Regions from separate parts of the Planococcus donghaensis genome, predicted to be linked through region 1. Evidence: riboswitches for the same ligand, from Rfam matches in the RefSeq annotation. Region 1 holds a riboswitch; the other holds the start of a gene.
What was found. A riboswitch is a leader RNA that binds a small molecule or an ion and turns the genes downstream of it on or off. The one in region 1 is predicted to bind FMN.

Region 1 (7,473 bases):
CGCCTTTTTCAACTAGATCTCCTCCGATAACAATGACATCCACTTGGAAATCGATTAACTCCGCTTTTATACGTCTGCGATGAACATCAGCGATAAAAAGTAAATTAAACGGTTTAAATGCTTTGTACGTAGGAAGTTCAATTGTTTTTTGTACTAGTTTTTCTGAAAAGGCATTTCGTCCCATGTGGAGAAGAAGTGCAACTGCCGCCAATCCAATTCGCATTAAATATTTCATGTAGTGTATCCTTTCATAAAAGAAGAAAAAAACATAAGCCAGGCTTATGTTTTTCTTTCATTCTACTATTCGTCTTCTGCAATATCCAATACTCGGAAGCCTGATTTCTCAAGTTCTTTAACAAAACGATTAATATTATCTTTTTTCTCAACCTTTAATACAATACGTCGAACCATTTTATTTGTTTCATCAAAAGTAACTAAGGAAATTACAGATTCTTTGTATTTCTCAATTATTTCTCCTAGTCGACCAATTCGACCTTCTGACTCTACTGAAGTAAAAGTAATTCGGTATCCTGGTTTATCAATCCCAAATGCACTTTGCAATTGGTTAACGATGTCAAAGCGAGTAACAATTCCTAAAAATTGATCATTTTCAACTACTGCAATAATAGGAAAATCATTTAGTTCTACTAATGCTTTTTCGTAAACATCATTTATCGTTAAGTAAACATCTTGGTTAACAATTACATCAGCCACTTTAGTTGTGCTAACAAACTCTTCTTTCGTTTTTCCTGAATAGAAAAATGCACGATAGGCATGATACCAAGTAAAAATTCCTTTGTATTCCGTTCCGTCTACTACAGGTAAAGCATCGATTGTGTGTTTTTCCAACAAATCGAAACCAACTTTTACTGAATCCTCTAATTTCACTGTATAACATTTCTCTCTTTTTACCATTACGCTTTTAACAAACATTCATTCGCCCCACTTTCTACTTTTCAAAACACCCGCATCTAGTTTATCAGGCTCAGGTCTAAGGTAATGTTAAGCTTTGCCCTGGGCTAATGCTATTTGATCCTAAACCATTGGCTTGTTTAATTTTTTCTACAGCCGCAGCTGCTCCTGCTGCCCCGTAATTATTAACAGCGATTCGATATAATGTTTCTCCAGGTTGCACCACATAAGTTTTGCCTGAAGCACTTGGCACTTCTTCTTTTTTATCAGCTTCTTCTTTTGCTTTTGCATCGGCTTCCGCTTTTGCTTTTGCATCCGCTTCTTTTTTAGCTTGAGCATCGGCTTCCGCTTTCGCATCTGCTTCTTCTTTTGCTTTTGCATCCGCTTTTGCTTGTTCATCGGATTTCTCTTTTTCAGCTTTTGCTTCAGCATCTGCTTTTGCTTTTTCAGCTTTTGCTTCAGCATCTGCTTTTGCTTTTTCCGCTTCTGCCTTTTCTTTTTCTTCTTTTTCGGCAGCAGCAATGGCAGCACTAGAAGGCTGGGAATTCATTTCGAAACTCACTTCATTTTCTGTAGGTTTGGCTGTCAATGAATCGTCGGGTTCAAAAAAGAAAGCTACATAAATCAACAAAGAAACTGGTATTAATATAAAGATAAAAAATAACGCAGGCATCAAAAGACTTTTGCTTTTTTTAGCTTTAGGCTTTTGGGCTTGTCTTTGAGCTGCTCTAGACAACGCTGATTTATCGTCTACTGAAATTTCTTGCCGATTCTTCTCAATCGACTCATGATAACTATGATTCCCCATACATGACTACCCCTATCTGTACTAATATATCTATTATGACGAAAAAAGGCTCATTTGTAAATGACAGTTAATGAAATCCTTATATAGGTAATATTACACTTAAACGATCTTGCCAATCAAGCGGTATTGCCTTTTTTTCAGAATAAGAATACGCCTCAAACACACTATAATCAATTCCATCATTCACACAACAATTGTCAGGCTTGGTTATAAGTTCCTGATCAAATGAACCGATAATATAACGACGCAAACAACCGTCTCGTGAAATCAACTCACGAATTTTCGATGCTTGCTGCCATTTACCTTTTCTTAGCAGTTCTATTTGATTTGTGACACCCTCTAGTGGTAACTTCGTCATCCAGTAAGCGATGACACGAAACGCTGTTTCTCTTACAATTCCTTGATCGATTAAATGTGTTGCTGATGGTCCATTATTAAATACTGCTTCTATTTCATGTTGGGTGGGTAAATCATCCATCACTAAACTTTCAAGCAAGGCTTCATCTCCTCGGGCATAAAGAAGCGTGGCTAAAGCAGGAAGACCATCTCTTCCCGCTCTTCCCACTTCCTGTACATACCCTTCAATGGAAGTTGGCACTTGAAAATGGATAACTTGTCGAATATTCGGAATGTGGACACCCATACCAAAAGCATTGGTTGAACAAATCCACTCGACTTCCCCATTTTGAAATTGCTGTTGAATGAAAACTCGATCCTGATGTTCCATGCCTCCATGGTAATACGCAGATGAAATGCCTTGTTCTGTTAAAAGCATAGATAACTCTTGGGACTTTTTTCTAGTTCCGGCATAAATAATTCCAGGACCTTTAAACTTCTGAATAAATGTTTTTAAAAACTCGAGCTTTTCACCACTATCTTCAAATTTTTTAATATCGTAGACAATATTTTTTCTGTCCATCGGATGGCTATACACATAAGGTTTGATAAGTGCTAAATACTCTTTTATTTCTTCAGTAACTTTGTCAGTAGCAGTGGCGGTTAATGCCAAAACTTGTGGAAATTTTAAAATTGGCAATATTTCAGAGATCCGTAAATAATCTGGCCTAAAATCGAATCCCCATTGAGAAATACAATGTGCTTCGTCAGCTACTAATAAAGAAACTCGTATTTCTCGTAATTTTTTTTTAATAAACGACTGAACTAACATTTCCGGAGATATAAATATAAATTTATAAGAGCTAAGGTTGGTCATAATTCGGTCTTTGTCTTCTGGTTTTAAAAAAGAGTTAATGGCCACAACTGACTTTTCGCCCATTTTTTTTAGTTGCGCTACTTGGTCTTGCATTAAGGAAAGTAAAGGCGAAACAATCAAGACACTATCCGGCAAAATTTTCGCTGGCAATTGATAACAAATGGATTTTCCCATGCCAGTTGGCAATAACGCAATTACGTCTTCCCCAGCTATTACTTGTTCAATAATTTCTTTTTGCCCTGGTCGAAAAGAAGAAAAACCGTAAGTTGAATATAGTAACTCCTCCAAATTCATTGATTTTCCTCCTTAATCGATAACGCAAGGCGTATTTGAAAATAGCTCGCATCGGGTAAATGCTCTTTAATGTCTCGCAACCTTTTCGACTGCTGGCGTCGACTTTCGCTAATGATTGCTTTATACAGTTCTTGACTCATAAATGATTGAAAATTAAAATACGGGTCATTCATGGCAAGCTCAACCACATGATCTTCAATCGTACTGGTTTTCAACTGACGTAATGAAGCAATTTGTTCTAAAGAAAAACCTCTTTCAAATAGTTTTTCAGTACGTTGTGCAGTTGCTGTTAACGAAGACTGCTGGATAACGCCTTCCATCAAGCCCAGAAGTAACGGGGATTTAGATTTTTCTATTTCTGCCATCCAGCCATGTAGGGCTTCTGCCATCATCAATTGTACGTCTAACACAGTTAGTTTCTTAGACGTCGCCATTTGTTGCCACGTTAAACCACTCAAACCAAAGCCTGTTAAGCGTTCCGTAATGATCAATTTATGTGTTTCAGAAATATTCGAATCGGTTAAAGTAGTGATGAGTTCTTTTTTAAATGCCTGGACTATTGCTAGATCACGAAAGTGAATCTGCTGTAAATAGTTTTTGACCCATATTTGTATATCTTCGTTATTAACAATCGGGTCAAAAGTTTTTACGGATTGACTCACATGGGATAAAGTTTGAACAATTAGTGACAATCGATTGAAAAAGAGATTTTCATTGCCACGGTATTTCCAGCCATTCAAGGGGGAGTCGGCAACATTTGCATTTAACGCTTTTTCAGTAAGTTCGATTACCTGTTCATTAGCTCGTAAATACCCTTGCGAAAATAAGCTCTGAACCACATGGTCATAGGCTTTCTTATCCAGTTTAGGCAATACGCCAAAATAAGGATAAAGGCCAAAATAGCCAATATCCTGTATCGTTTGTCCGGACTTCTTTCCTTTTATTAAATGATAAGGGGAAGAGATGGTCCGCTGCCGATTAACGGGCTTCATAATGGCCAAAATGAGTTCACTAAATAACAAGCTTGTACCCCCTAGCGGTTTTAGGTTGAAAAACTACTCAAACACCTTTAGAATAAATACGATAGTATAACTGAACTTGTTCGGAGATAAAGGAGTGGAAAACTATATGGCTAAGTATACCATTGTTGACAAGGATACTTGCATCGCTTGTGGTGCTTGTGGTGCTGCTGCACCCGACATTTACGATTACGATGACGAAGGAATCGCGTTTGTTATTTTAGATAATAACATGGGAACAGAACAAGTTCCAGATGAACTCGAAGAAGACATGGAAGATGCATTTGAAGGCTGTCCAACAGACTCAATCAAAGTCGCAGATACATCTTTCGAAGGCGATCCTTTAAAATACGAAGACTGATTAAAAAAAGAAGGCGTTTTGGGAAATCCCAAAACGCCTTCTTTTTATGTATGCCTGTCAGAGCTGACCAGGCAACTTACGCTTTTCTTTGTCTAGACTCCACCAGCCAGATTCTAGGGTCATAACTCACTCTGGCTGTGCGGCTATAAACACGCCGCTTCGCCAGAGCGTTTTATGCCCGTCGAATCTACACGGCTAGTTACGCTTTTCTTTGTCTAGACTCCAGTGCCTAGCTCTTCGGGACATAAGTTAACCCAACAGAGTGGCAAAGAACGCCACACTGCTGGGTCTCCTTATGGCTGTCAGAGCTGACCAGGCACTTACGCTTTTCTTTGTCTAGACTCCACTAGCCAGATTCTAGGGTCATAACTCACTCTGGCTGTGCGGCTATAAACACGCCGCTTCGCCAGAGCGTTTTATGCCCGTCGAATCTACACGGCTAGTTACGCTTTTCTATATCATTTATGATAAATAGTAGGTTCTTTGTTTTTCGATCCATGTGTGCATGCTACTGAACATAAGCAAGACTACTGCGGTTAAAAGAACACCTTTGATTATGTTAAAAGGGAGTATTCCTAAAACAATCATTCCGAATAATGCGTCACCAGTTGTTGGTGGCATGTTAAGGAAATAGGTGTACATCGGTAGGAAAACAAAATAATTTAAAATACTCATACCGATTGCCATCGACAATGTTCCGATCGTTAATCCAAAAGCCATACCTTTTTTAGTTGCCACTTTTTGATAGATAAAATAAACTGGCAAAATAAATAACAAGCTTGTTACGAAATTTGCCATATGGCCAACTGGAACTCCTGTTGGACTACCTGCAAACAACCAATCTAACACGTTTTTAAAGAAAGCTACTAAAATCCCTGCAACTGGCCCCATTGTAACAGCGGCGATTAAAGCAGGTACATCACTAAAATCTACTTTCAAAAAAGCAGGAAGTGCAGGTAGTGGAAAGTTAAAAAGCATCAATATAAAAGAAATACTGCTTAACATCCCAATCGCGATCATTGTTTGTAACTTTTTGTTCTTCATATTCCTCTCTCCTTGTCGTGATTCACCAGAAGAAAGGTTTAGACTCCGCATTTACATATAAAAACCCTTAAGTAATAAATACTTAAGGGAGAAAAGGCACACTTAAAAGCGTTCCGTCTACATGTAAACGACAAACGTCCGCACCTTCACCTTCTCCCATCCAGACTATACTGTCGGCTTTGGAATCTCACCAAATCCTGCGTTTTACGGCTCGCGGGCTTATGAACAGAGTTCAATTACCGCCGGTAGGGAATTGCACCCTGCCCCGAAGATGAATCGATATTTTGTTATGCCCTAATATTAGTATAAAAAAGAAAGGTTGTAAACAAATTTGTTTACAACCTTTCTTTTGTTTAGGGTAATGGCCAAGGTAACAAATTAGGTGCTACTGGAATTGGTATAGGCTCACTAAAATTAAAACCGTTCCAATTCTCTTGCCGCATTCCTTTCACTACTACTTCTTTACCAAAAGCATCAGCTGTCAAAACAAAACTTTCAAGCATACGAACTGCCTCTATTTTGTCTACTGATTCTAGGTCGACATTGTTCGTAAATTCAATTTGAACAAGTTTATCGGTTTCCGATACTTGGAATTCCCAATCTTGCGGAATTGTAGGTTGATAGATATCGTTCGGATTTACAGCAAGTGCCATAATAGCTTTTTCCGCTGAATCAAACGGCATGTCATAGCCGGGTGCAAGGTAAATTTCACCTTGAGTCGTTTGATAAGCATAATATGCGAGATTCTCTACTTCCGGAACAATTTTTTCTAACGGTCCTACTTGAGAAAACTCCGCAGGAGAACCATCTTCATTTGTAACATCAATTTCTGCTACATCATTAAACGTCTCTTTGATGGTATTCATGTATACCCCAATACTGGCTGAGGCCAAATCATATTGATGATCTTGCGGTAGCACATGACGTATACCTGTAGCCATTTCCTCTAAAGTTCCAACGTACGGGTGATAATTATCAAAACCTAATGCGACTTCATCTAAGTCATCTGCATATTCTTGATACAATTCTAAAGACGTCGGAATAGAACCTTCAAAAGTTTTTGTAATTTCTTCATTTGGGATCAGAAAAGATACCGGAATAACGAAGGCATTTTCGGTCATGCCTATCGTCATTAAAGTTTGATCGCCAATCATCTCTTCGTAAACCGCAGTCCGAAATGTTCCGTCTACTTGAGCTGTTGAATATGAATCTGCATTTTCAGCTCCAGATTCTTCAGCTGCAGGTAATCCTTCTTGCTCTTCTAAACCTTCTTGAGTCTTCATCTCTGCTCCATCGTTCGAGTTATCAGCAGAGCTTTCGCTGTTTTGAGCAGAATCATTGCCATTTTGATTGATAATAGAGGAGACCAATAGGCCGACAGCGATAAACGCCAATGCCGCGACAAGAAGCGGCAGCCATCTATTTGGACGCTTTTGAACCGGCTCTTTTTGAACCAATTGATTATAGACTTTTTCTTTTGGCCGGTTATCCTTTATCGCGGGGAAGTCCTTCAACAAATCTTCGATAGATTCATCGGTCCATTTGTTATTCGGCATTTTCATCTCCCCCTTCCCTAGCTATTAATTTTTCACGCAAAGCTTTAATGGCACGGTGCTGGGTAGTCTTCACTTTCCCTTCAGTCCACGCTAGTACTTCTGCGGTTTCCGCAATTGACAAGTCCTGAAAAAAACGCATAATTACGACCATTTTTTGATCTCCTGTACAGCTGTCTAATGCCTTGTATAAAAATATTTTATCTTCGTTTAACAACGAAACTTCTTCTGGAAGTTTTTCTGATGAAACTAACTGCTGTGTTTCCCAA
Region 2 (7,473 bases), 890 kb from region 1:
AATTATTGCCATAACCGCACTACCGATGTTTGCCCCTTAGTTATTTCTACTTTAAACACGTCTGGGTTGGTCAATTTCCCCCATGCTGAAAAGTCATATTGAGAATCGATACTTTTTAACAGTAACCCTAGCAAGTTTCCATGAGTTACCGCAGCGGTACCATCTTTCATGTCCTGTAATGCTGCTATTGCACGAGTTGTTGCTTCTCCACCCGATTCGCCTCCAACAAATTTCAATTCCGCATCTTCGAATGACGCTTCCAACTTTTCTATCCAATCTGGTAAATCTTCCGAGCTTAATATGCGTTCAGCTAAGCGCTCATCAATGATGATTGGCAAATCCATTTGTTTAGCCGTTGGTTCAATAGATTGTATCGCTCGCATAAACGGACTCGAAACAACATACTCAACTTTCTGTTGTTTTAAAAACTCCGCCAAATCCTCTGCCTGTTTTTTGCCAACCTCTGTAAGTTCGGCTTCGGGCGCTTGTCCAGTCGCTTGACAATGCCTAATTAGATAAATTGTTTTGTCCATTATTTCTCCACCTTATTTCAATTGATATGTCTCGAGCAAACTGCCTTTTAGTAGTTCCCGCTATATCACACATTCCCCCAATTTATACTTTTTAACCTCAAAAAAACTCCCGAGCATAAGCTCAGGAGTAATAAATTATAATTTTTTCATCAAGTTTGCCATTTCAATAGCACCGGCTGCCGATTCCCAACCTTTGTTGCCTGCTTTTGTTCCTGCACGTTCGATTGCTTGTTCAATCGAGTCTGTTGTCAATACACCAAAGATTACTGGAATATCTGCATGGTCACTAGCTCTTGACACACCTTTAGCAACTTCACTGCAAACATAATCAAAATGAGGAGTTGCACCTCTGATGACTGTCCCTAAAGTAACGATAGCATCATAGTTTCCACTCATTGCCATCTTTTTCGCAACAAGGGGAATTTCAAAAGCACCTGGTACCCAAGCAATTGAAACATCGTCTGCTCCAACGCCGTGACGTTTTAACGCATCTTCTGCCCCACTTAATAATTTACTTGTAATAAACTCATTAAAACGTCCTACTACAATTCCGATTCGTAAACCTTCACCATTTAAATAGCCTTCAAAATGTACAGTCATCTATTCCATCTCCTCTAGTAGATTAATAAGTGGTCATATTTTGTTGTTTTTGTTGGTATGTCACTAAATCTTTAATCGTCAAAATACCTAAACCAAGTCGGTCTGCTACATGCAACAAGTCGTTAACACGCGCCATTGTGCCATCAGCATTCATAATTTCACATATAACCCCTGCCGGAGGCGATCCTGCAAGTTTTGCTAAATCCACTGCTGCTTCAGTATGTCCTGTCCGTTCTAAAACGCCGCCATCTTTTGCAATTAAAGGGAAAATATGTCCTGGCCGTTTAAAATCTGTAGCTTTTGCATCTGGCTTTACTAAGCTCGTAATCGTATGAGAACGTTCAAAAGCACTGATTCCTGTCGTCGTATCTTTATGATCCACACTGATTGTAAAAGCTGTACCATATTCGTCTGTATTGTGATCCGTCATAAGACCAATCTGTAAGTGTTGAGCGATTGATTTTGCGATAGGTACACAGATCAAGCCTCTTCCTTCAGTTGCCATCAAATTGACGATTTCAGGAGAAGCGAATTCTGCTAAAGCAACAAAATCACCTTCATTTTCTCGATCTTCATCATCAATTACTATGATGGCTTTACCATTCTTTAAATCTTCGATGGCTTTTTCTACCGTGTAAAACATTTGTGTCGCGCCTCCTTTTAAAATCCGTTTTCTGCTAACCAGCTTCTGCTAATTTTCGGCTCTGCTGTTTGAATTCGCTCGGTATACTTCGCTAGTAGATCGCATTCGATATTGACCTTTTCTCCTATGCCTTTTTCTCCTAATAACGAATCTTCTTGCGTTGTCGGAATAAGAGAAATGGTCACAGTATTATGGGCAAGTGCAAAAATAGTCAAAGAAGTACCATCTACTGCGATTGACCCTTTTAGCATCATGTACTTCATTAGATGAGGCTCGAGTTCGATTGTTTTGGTAATTGCATTCGCTTCTTTTTTCACTGAGCGGATCACACCAACGCCATCAATATGTCCACTAACAAAATGACCACCGAAACGTCCGTTAGCAGGCATCGCACGTTCAAGATTTACCCTGGAACCTGTTTTCAATTCCTTCATCGTTGAAGATTTGACTGTTTCCGGAATCACATCAACGGTGAAGGTACTAGAAGTGAATGTCGATACAGTTAAACAAACGCCGTTAATGGAAATACTGTCTCCACGCTTAACGTCTTCTAAAATTAGCGCACAGGAAATGGTTAGCTCCATTGCTTGTGGCTTAGAGCGAACTGAAGCAACATGGCCAAGTTCTTCAACAATACCAGTAAACATTTAGGCACACTCCTCCATTCTGTTCGCTATAGCGTATTCAATTGTGGGCTTACGAGTTTTCGGGTGCTTTCCACCATGGGGCGTATGGGTGGTGAGGAAAGAGTTTTGCAGAAGAGTTTGAAACCATAACACAATGTGCCCTGCTTCTTTATCAAGTTGACCAGTTGGATGGCAATTTTTCGTACCTTGAAGAGGCTCGTTTTCCATAGAGGAACTGAGCAGGGTTAAAAACCGTTGATTTGTATTTCCAGAGACTACTCCCTGATAAAGGTGGTTGGTCATACAAATTCCTCCTTTCAATTTCTACACATTGAAAAGAAGAGGCACATAACGAAGCCGATCTCTACATTCTTCTCCCATCCAGACTGTAACTGTCGGTGCCGGAATTTCACCAGCTCCACCGGTTGAACGCTTCAAACATAGTGGCCTATGCTTGTCCTCGTTCAAACGGGTCACGGACTTGCAGTTTCCTGCTCACCGCCGGTAAGGAATTTCACCTTGCCCCGAAGAATTAGATTCGTAGTTTCGTCCTTTTAATAGTAGCATAGAAAGAAACTGAACCCTATCAATCAAACTGATTATTTTAAATTAAGAAGCGTTATTTCTAAATTTGCTTTTCTTATTCTAAAGGAGGAACTGATATGTCCCACCATCAACAAGTAAAAGGCATAAACGTAGATGCTGAAACCCGTTGTATTCACTACCACTCATCGATTGATCGTATTGCCATTAAGTTTTTCTGTTGCCAAGAATACTTTCCTTGTTTTGAATGCCATGAGGCGGTAGGTTGTGGAAAGCATGACGTTTGGCCAACCGACCGCTTTCAAGAAAAAGCGATTTTATGCGGTACTTGTGGACATGAATTAACCATTGCCGAGTATTTAACCTGTGACTCTACTTGTCCGGGTTGCTCTTCACTCTTCAATCCGGGTTGTAGTTTACATACACACCTGTATTTCAAATAAATAAAAAACCAAGTAAAAGCAACACTGCTCTCACTTGGTTTTTTTAGTAGATAAAGACATCACGAATTGTTCACCTTTCGAACGCATAATTCGTCTACCGGTATCTATAAATCCAGCTTTTTGGTATAGCCGTTGGGCCGGTATGTTGCGCGCGTTGACTCCTAAGACCACTTCATCGAAATTCGGAAATTCCTCTTCCATAAATTCCGGCAGTGCATAAATAGACCCCGTTGCAATGCCTCTTCCTTGAAATTTCGGGTTAACCGAAAATCCCCTAAGCAATAAAGCCCTAGGATTGTCCGAGTATTTCTTCCGGTCTTCTGATTCATCCAACTCAAAAAAACCAGCATCTTCCCCACGCGCTTTAATGATAATAAAATGTTTTGATGGATTACTAGCATCTTTTTCAACGATTTCTTTAGGTAAGCGTGTAAATTCTAGCTGATGTGTTGGTAAGTCGTAATCGATAGATCGCTTTGAAGAGTAGCGATGCAATGTAACTTCCCTTTTTTTAATCACTCGAGGCGGCCCCCTTGTTTTCATTTGCTATCTAGAAAATCGATCTTTATTCTTTTTTCAATGTCACTACGACAACTTCCGGACGATTGAAAATTCGGAGAGGAAACGTACTGTTTCCTAACCCGCGACTAACGACCATTTGGGATTCGGCGTTCTCAAAAATCCCTTCTGTTACTTTTGGAAACCATCCTTGGCCAGTAGCATATAACCCACCAATTCCAGGAAGACGAACTTGTCCACCGTGAGCATGTCCTGCAAAAACAATATCCACTTCTGCTTCAGCATAGTTAGCTAGATATTCGGGACGATGTACTAATAACAAAGTGAAATCATCAGTCAAATGAGCAGCTTCAAGATAATCATGCGTAACCTCGTCCCCGTGCATTGCAGGTTCGCTTAGTGGGTCATCAATTCCTGCAATTTGAAGCGTACTGCCATCCTTTTCCCACTCTACTGAATCATTCGCCAAAACGATCACCCCGCGTTCTTGCAAAGAAGCTGTAATTTCATCCACCTTATTTGAAGCTATTTCATGGTTTCCCGTAACAAAATAGACTTTACTCATCTTCACTATTTCATCTACTAACACCAAACTCGCTGACAAATCATAGCGATTGCTGTCAATAAAGTCGCCTGTCAAAAAAATCGCATCAGGTTTAGCGGATTGTATTTTCTTTATTAAAGAGGATTGATCTTTCCCAAAAGTTGCATTGTGCAAATCGGATATTTGAACAATTTTCACTCCATCAAAAGCCTCAGGTAACTCTTCAGAGACTACTGTATATTCTGTGGTTTCTAACCACTTATTATTACTCCAAAAGATGCCCCATAAAACTAGCGTGAACAAGATAATCATTACAAGTTTCTTCATATTTTAATTAGCCTCTATTCGATTCTAATTTTGTTGACTGCACTGTAACATGAACTTTAAGCATTGCTCATTGTTTCATCTGGCGCGACAATTTCTATTTTTAAGCGATCTGGTCCTTCAAAGAAAACCGCATAATAATCTGGTCCGCCCGCATAAGGATGAAGATCTTTATATAAAATTCGTGCCCCTAATTGCTTTATCTTTTCAGTCATTTCGTTTACTTGCGCATGTGACGATGCGTGAAATGCTAAATGATTCAATCCTGTTTCTTTGCGATGATAAGGAATTTGTAAAAACTTTTCTTCTGTTTGGACAAAAACTAAGTAGGTAGGACCTGCCTTATAGCTAAATCCCTCTTCCCATTCTTGAAATAATGAATAGCCTAGAAGTGGCAATAGTTTGCTGTAAAAAGATTTGGATTCTACTAAATTCGAAACGTTAAGTTCCACATGGTGCAACATATTCCCCAGCTCCTTTATGCCATTTTAACAGTTGAACCGAAGACTACCTAATCACACTGTTATCATGAAACTCCAAACTATACTTTCGTCTTTGCTTTATTTTTTTTTGCTGCCCAACTCCCTACAGCAAACAAAAAAATGATAAGAAGGACTGCTATTCCGATAGCCCCCCATAAACTACTATTAGCAGAGCCTGTTAACCACTCTACTCCATATTGAGGGATTTTTACGGGTGAAAAAGTCCAGTTTGAGCCGAATAATCCATCAATTAATTGAATCAACAAATACGTGCCCAATGCAATAGCTGCAGCAAATCCGCTATTCGGAGCAATAGCACTTGCAACTAGAACGAAAGCCATAACAACTAGCACCCACATACTATAAGTTCCTACCATTTGGAATACTTTGATCAATTCCACTTCACCAAAAAATAAGAATGTATAATAATAGCCTGCCAAAAACCCTAACCATACACTGACTAGAGAAATAACAGATGCCGTTGTCCATTTGCTTAAAAAATAGGCTTTAAATGAGAGCGGTCGAACATACAACAAAGTAGCAGTTCCACTTTTCCGCTCTCCTGCTATTGTTCCCATATAAGCTAAAATCAGCACCGCAATCCCAATAGTTTGGAATTGCTCCATAATTGCCGCTAACATTTGTTCCGGTGTAGGTGTCGGCATTTCAAACACCGCTCCTTCTGGCAAGCTTCCAGAGGACTCAAGAATTTGCGGAAGAAAATAATTTGTAGTGGGTTCTACTATGCCCAAAAGAATAAAAATTGCGGGTATCCAGTATATTTTATAATTACGTATATTTTCTAGCTGTTCTTTTCTTAATAGCAACAGAAATTGTTTCATTTATTAGCAACCACCTTCAGAAAGATTTCTTCTAAGGAGGCATCTTGAAACTCGACTCCTATAATATCCTGTTTTTCCGTAGATAGGACGTAGAGAACTTCCTGCATTGTTGGTCCTGTTTCAGAAACCGGTAGTAGAACAAAATCTTCTTTAACTTCACATTTCCACGTATGATTGCTTGCGAACTCTAACGCATTGATAGAGTTTCTAAATTTCATTTGAATATACGGAGCTGCATGTTTTTTCTTAACATCTTTCAAAGAACCTTGTTCAATCAAACGTCCGTCTCTCATGAATAATAGCTGATCTGTCATTTCTTCCGCATCATTCAAAATATGAGTAGAATACAAAATAGTCGTATTTTGTTGTAATGATTTTAATAAGTTTATGATTTCTCTGCGTCCTGTTGGATCTAATGCCGAGATGGGTTCATCTAGTAAAAGCAATTCGGGCCTGTGAACAATCGCTTGCGCAAGACCTAGCCGCTGCTTCATGCCTCCTGAAAAGCTGCCGGTTTTTTTATGTAAAGCATTTTCAAGACCTACAAATTCTAACGTTTGTATGGACTGCAACCTTGCTTGTTTAGTATCAACTCCACTGATTTTAGCTGCTAATTCTGTAAATTCAAGCGCTGTTAGCCATGGAAAAAATTGTGGATATTGAGGAAGAAAACCAATGGATATATCTTTTTTCATTATGATTTCCCCGCTGGTCGACGATAACAAATTAGCCAGCATCGATAAACTCGTTGTCTTTCCGGCACCATTTGGACCAATCAATGCCGTAGCCGTCGCTTTCTCTAATGTAAAAGAAAGATCTTCAACGGCTGTTTCTCCTCCATAGCGTTTTGTGAGGTTTTCAACTTCTACGATGTTCAATAATTTTTCCTCCCTATAACCAAGTATAGAATGGGCCCAATAAGATTAATAACCACAATAACGATGCCCCACATCCATTTCGGTCCATTTGGGTTAGGGTTTTTCACTAAGTCCACTAAAGCGAAAATCATTAAAGCAAGTTGAATAAGAAAGATTGGCACTAAAGCCATAATCATTGTAGTTTGATCCATTGATACTGCCCCTCCTCTCTCATTTCAAGCTATTTTATTTACCATTTTAACGATAAAAAAAGTGATGTTAGAAAAGTCTTCTCGGTTTCTCCAATGCTCCACTGATTTATCTCTTTTCGCAAGCTATCTTTTGTCCCGAAACCTTTCACAAATCCGTTTAATCGCGCAGCAAAAATCGAGTCTACTAACATATCCTTATTTGGATAAAGCGTTTCCAACTGATCGAGCGCTTTTGGGTAACGCTTTAAATAGTATTTTTGATGACGTTCTTCTGCCAAAGTAAACTGGCTAAAAAGAGCAACCTC

Region 2: another riboswitch for FMN. It lies ahead of BCM40_RS14130 (hypothetical protein); the one in region 1 lies ahead of BCM40_RS10025 (ECF transporter S component).

Annotation. Positions count from the first base shown of each region.
Region 1 is NZ_CP016543.2:1,983,714-1,991,186, forward strand. It holds gene BCM40_RS09995 (metallophosphoesterase) at 1-235, opposite strand, end outside; gene BCM40_RS10000 (CBS domain-containing protein) at 301-933, opposite strand; gene BCM40_RS10005 (LysM peptidoglycan-binding domain-containing protein) at 992-1,720, opposite strand; gene BCM40_RS10010 (RecQ family ATP-dependent DNA helicase) at 1,800-3,227, opposite strand; gene BCM40_RS10015 (YpbB family protein) at 3,224-4,249, opposite strand; gene BCM40_RS10020 (ferredoxin) at 4,356-4,607, shown strand; gene BCM40_RS10025 (ECF transporter S component) at 5,070-5,651, opposite strand; FMN riboswitch at 5,796-5,928, opposite strand; gene BCM40_RS10030 (hypothetical protein) at 6,005-7,207, opposite strand; gene BCM40_RS10035 (RNA polymerase sigma factor SigX) at 7,197-7,473, opposite strand, start outside.
Region 2 is NZ_CP016543.2:2,871,986-2,879,458, forward strand. It holds gene BCM40_RS14110 (histidine phosphatase family protein) at 3-533, opposite strand; gene ribH (6,7-dimethyl-8-ribityllumazine synthase) at 669-1,133, opposite strand; partial or broken gene ribB (3,4-dihydroxy-2-butanone-4-phosphate synthase) at 1,168-1,776, opposite strand; gene ribE (riboflavin synthase) at 1,794-2,423, opposite strand; gene BCM40_RS14130 (hypothetical protein) at 2,424-2,705, opposite strand; FMN riboswitch at 2,768-2,938, opposite strand; gene BCM40_RS16350 (CHY zinc finger protein) at 3,065-3,388, shown strand; gene BCM40_RS14135 (GNAT family N-acetyltransferase) at 3,419-3,907, opposite strand; gene BCM40_RS14140 (metallophosphoesterase) at 3,954-4,778, opposite strand; gene BCM40_RS14145 (VOC family protein) at 4,835-5,239, opposite strand; gene BCM40_RS14150 (ABC transporter permease) at 5,317-6,099, opposite strand; gene BCM40_RS14155 (ABC transporter ATP-binding protein) at 6,096-6,977, opposite strand; gene BCM40_RS14160 (PLD nuclease N-terminal domain-containing protein) at 6,974-7,168, opposite strand; gene msrA (peptide-methionine (S)-S-oxide reductase MsrA) at 7,207-7,473, opposite strand, start outside.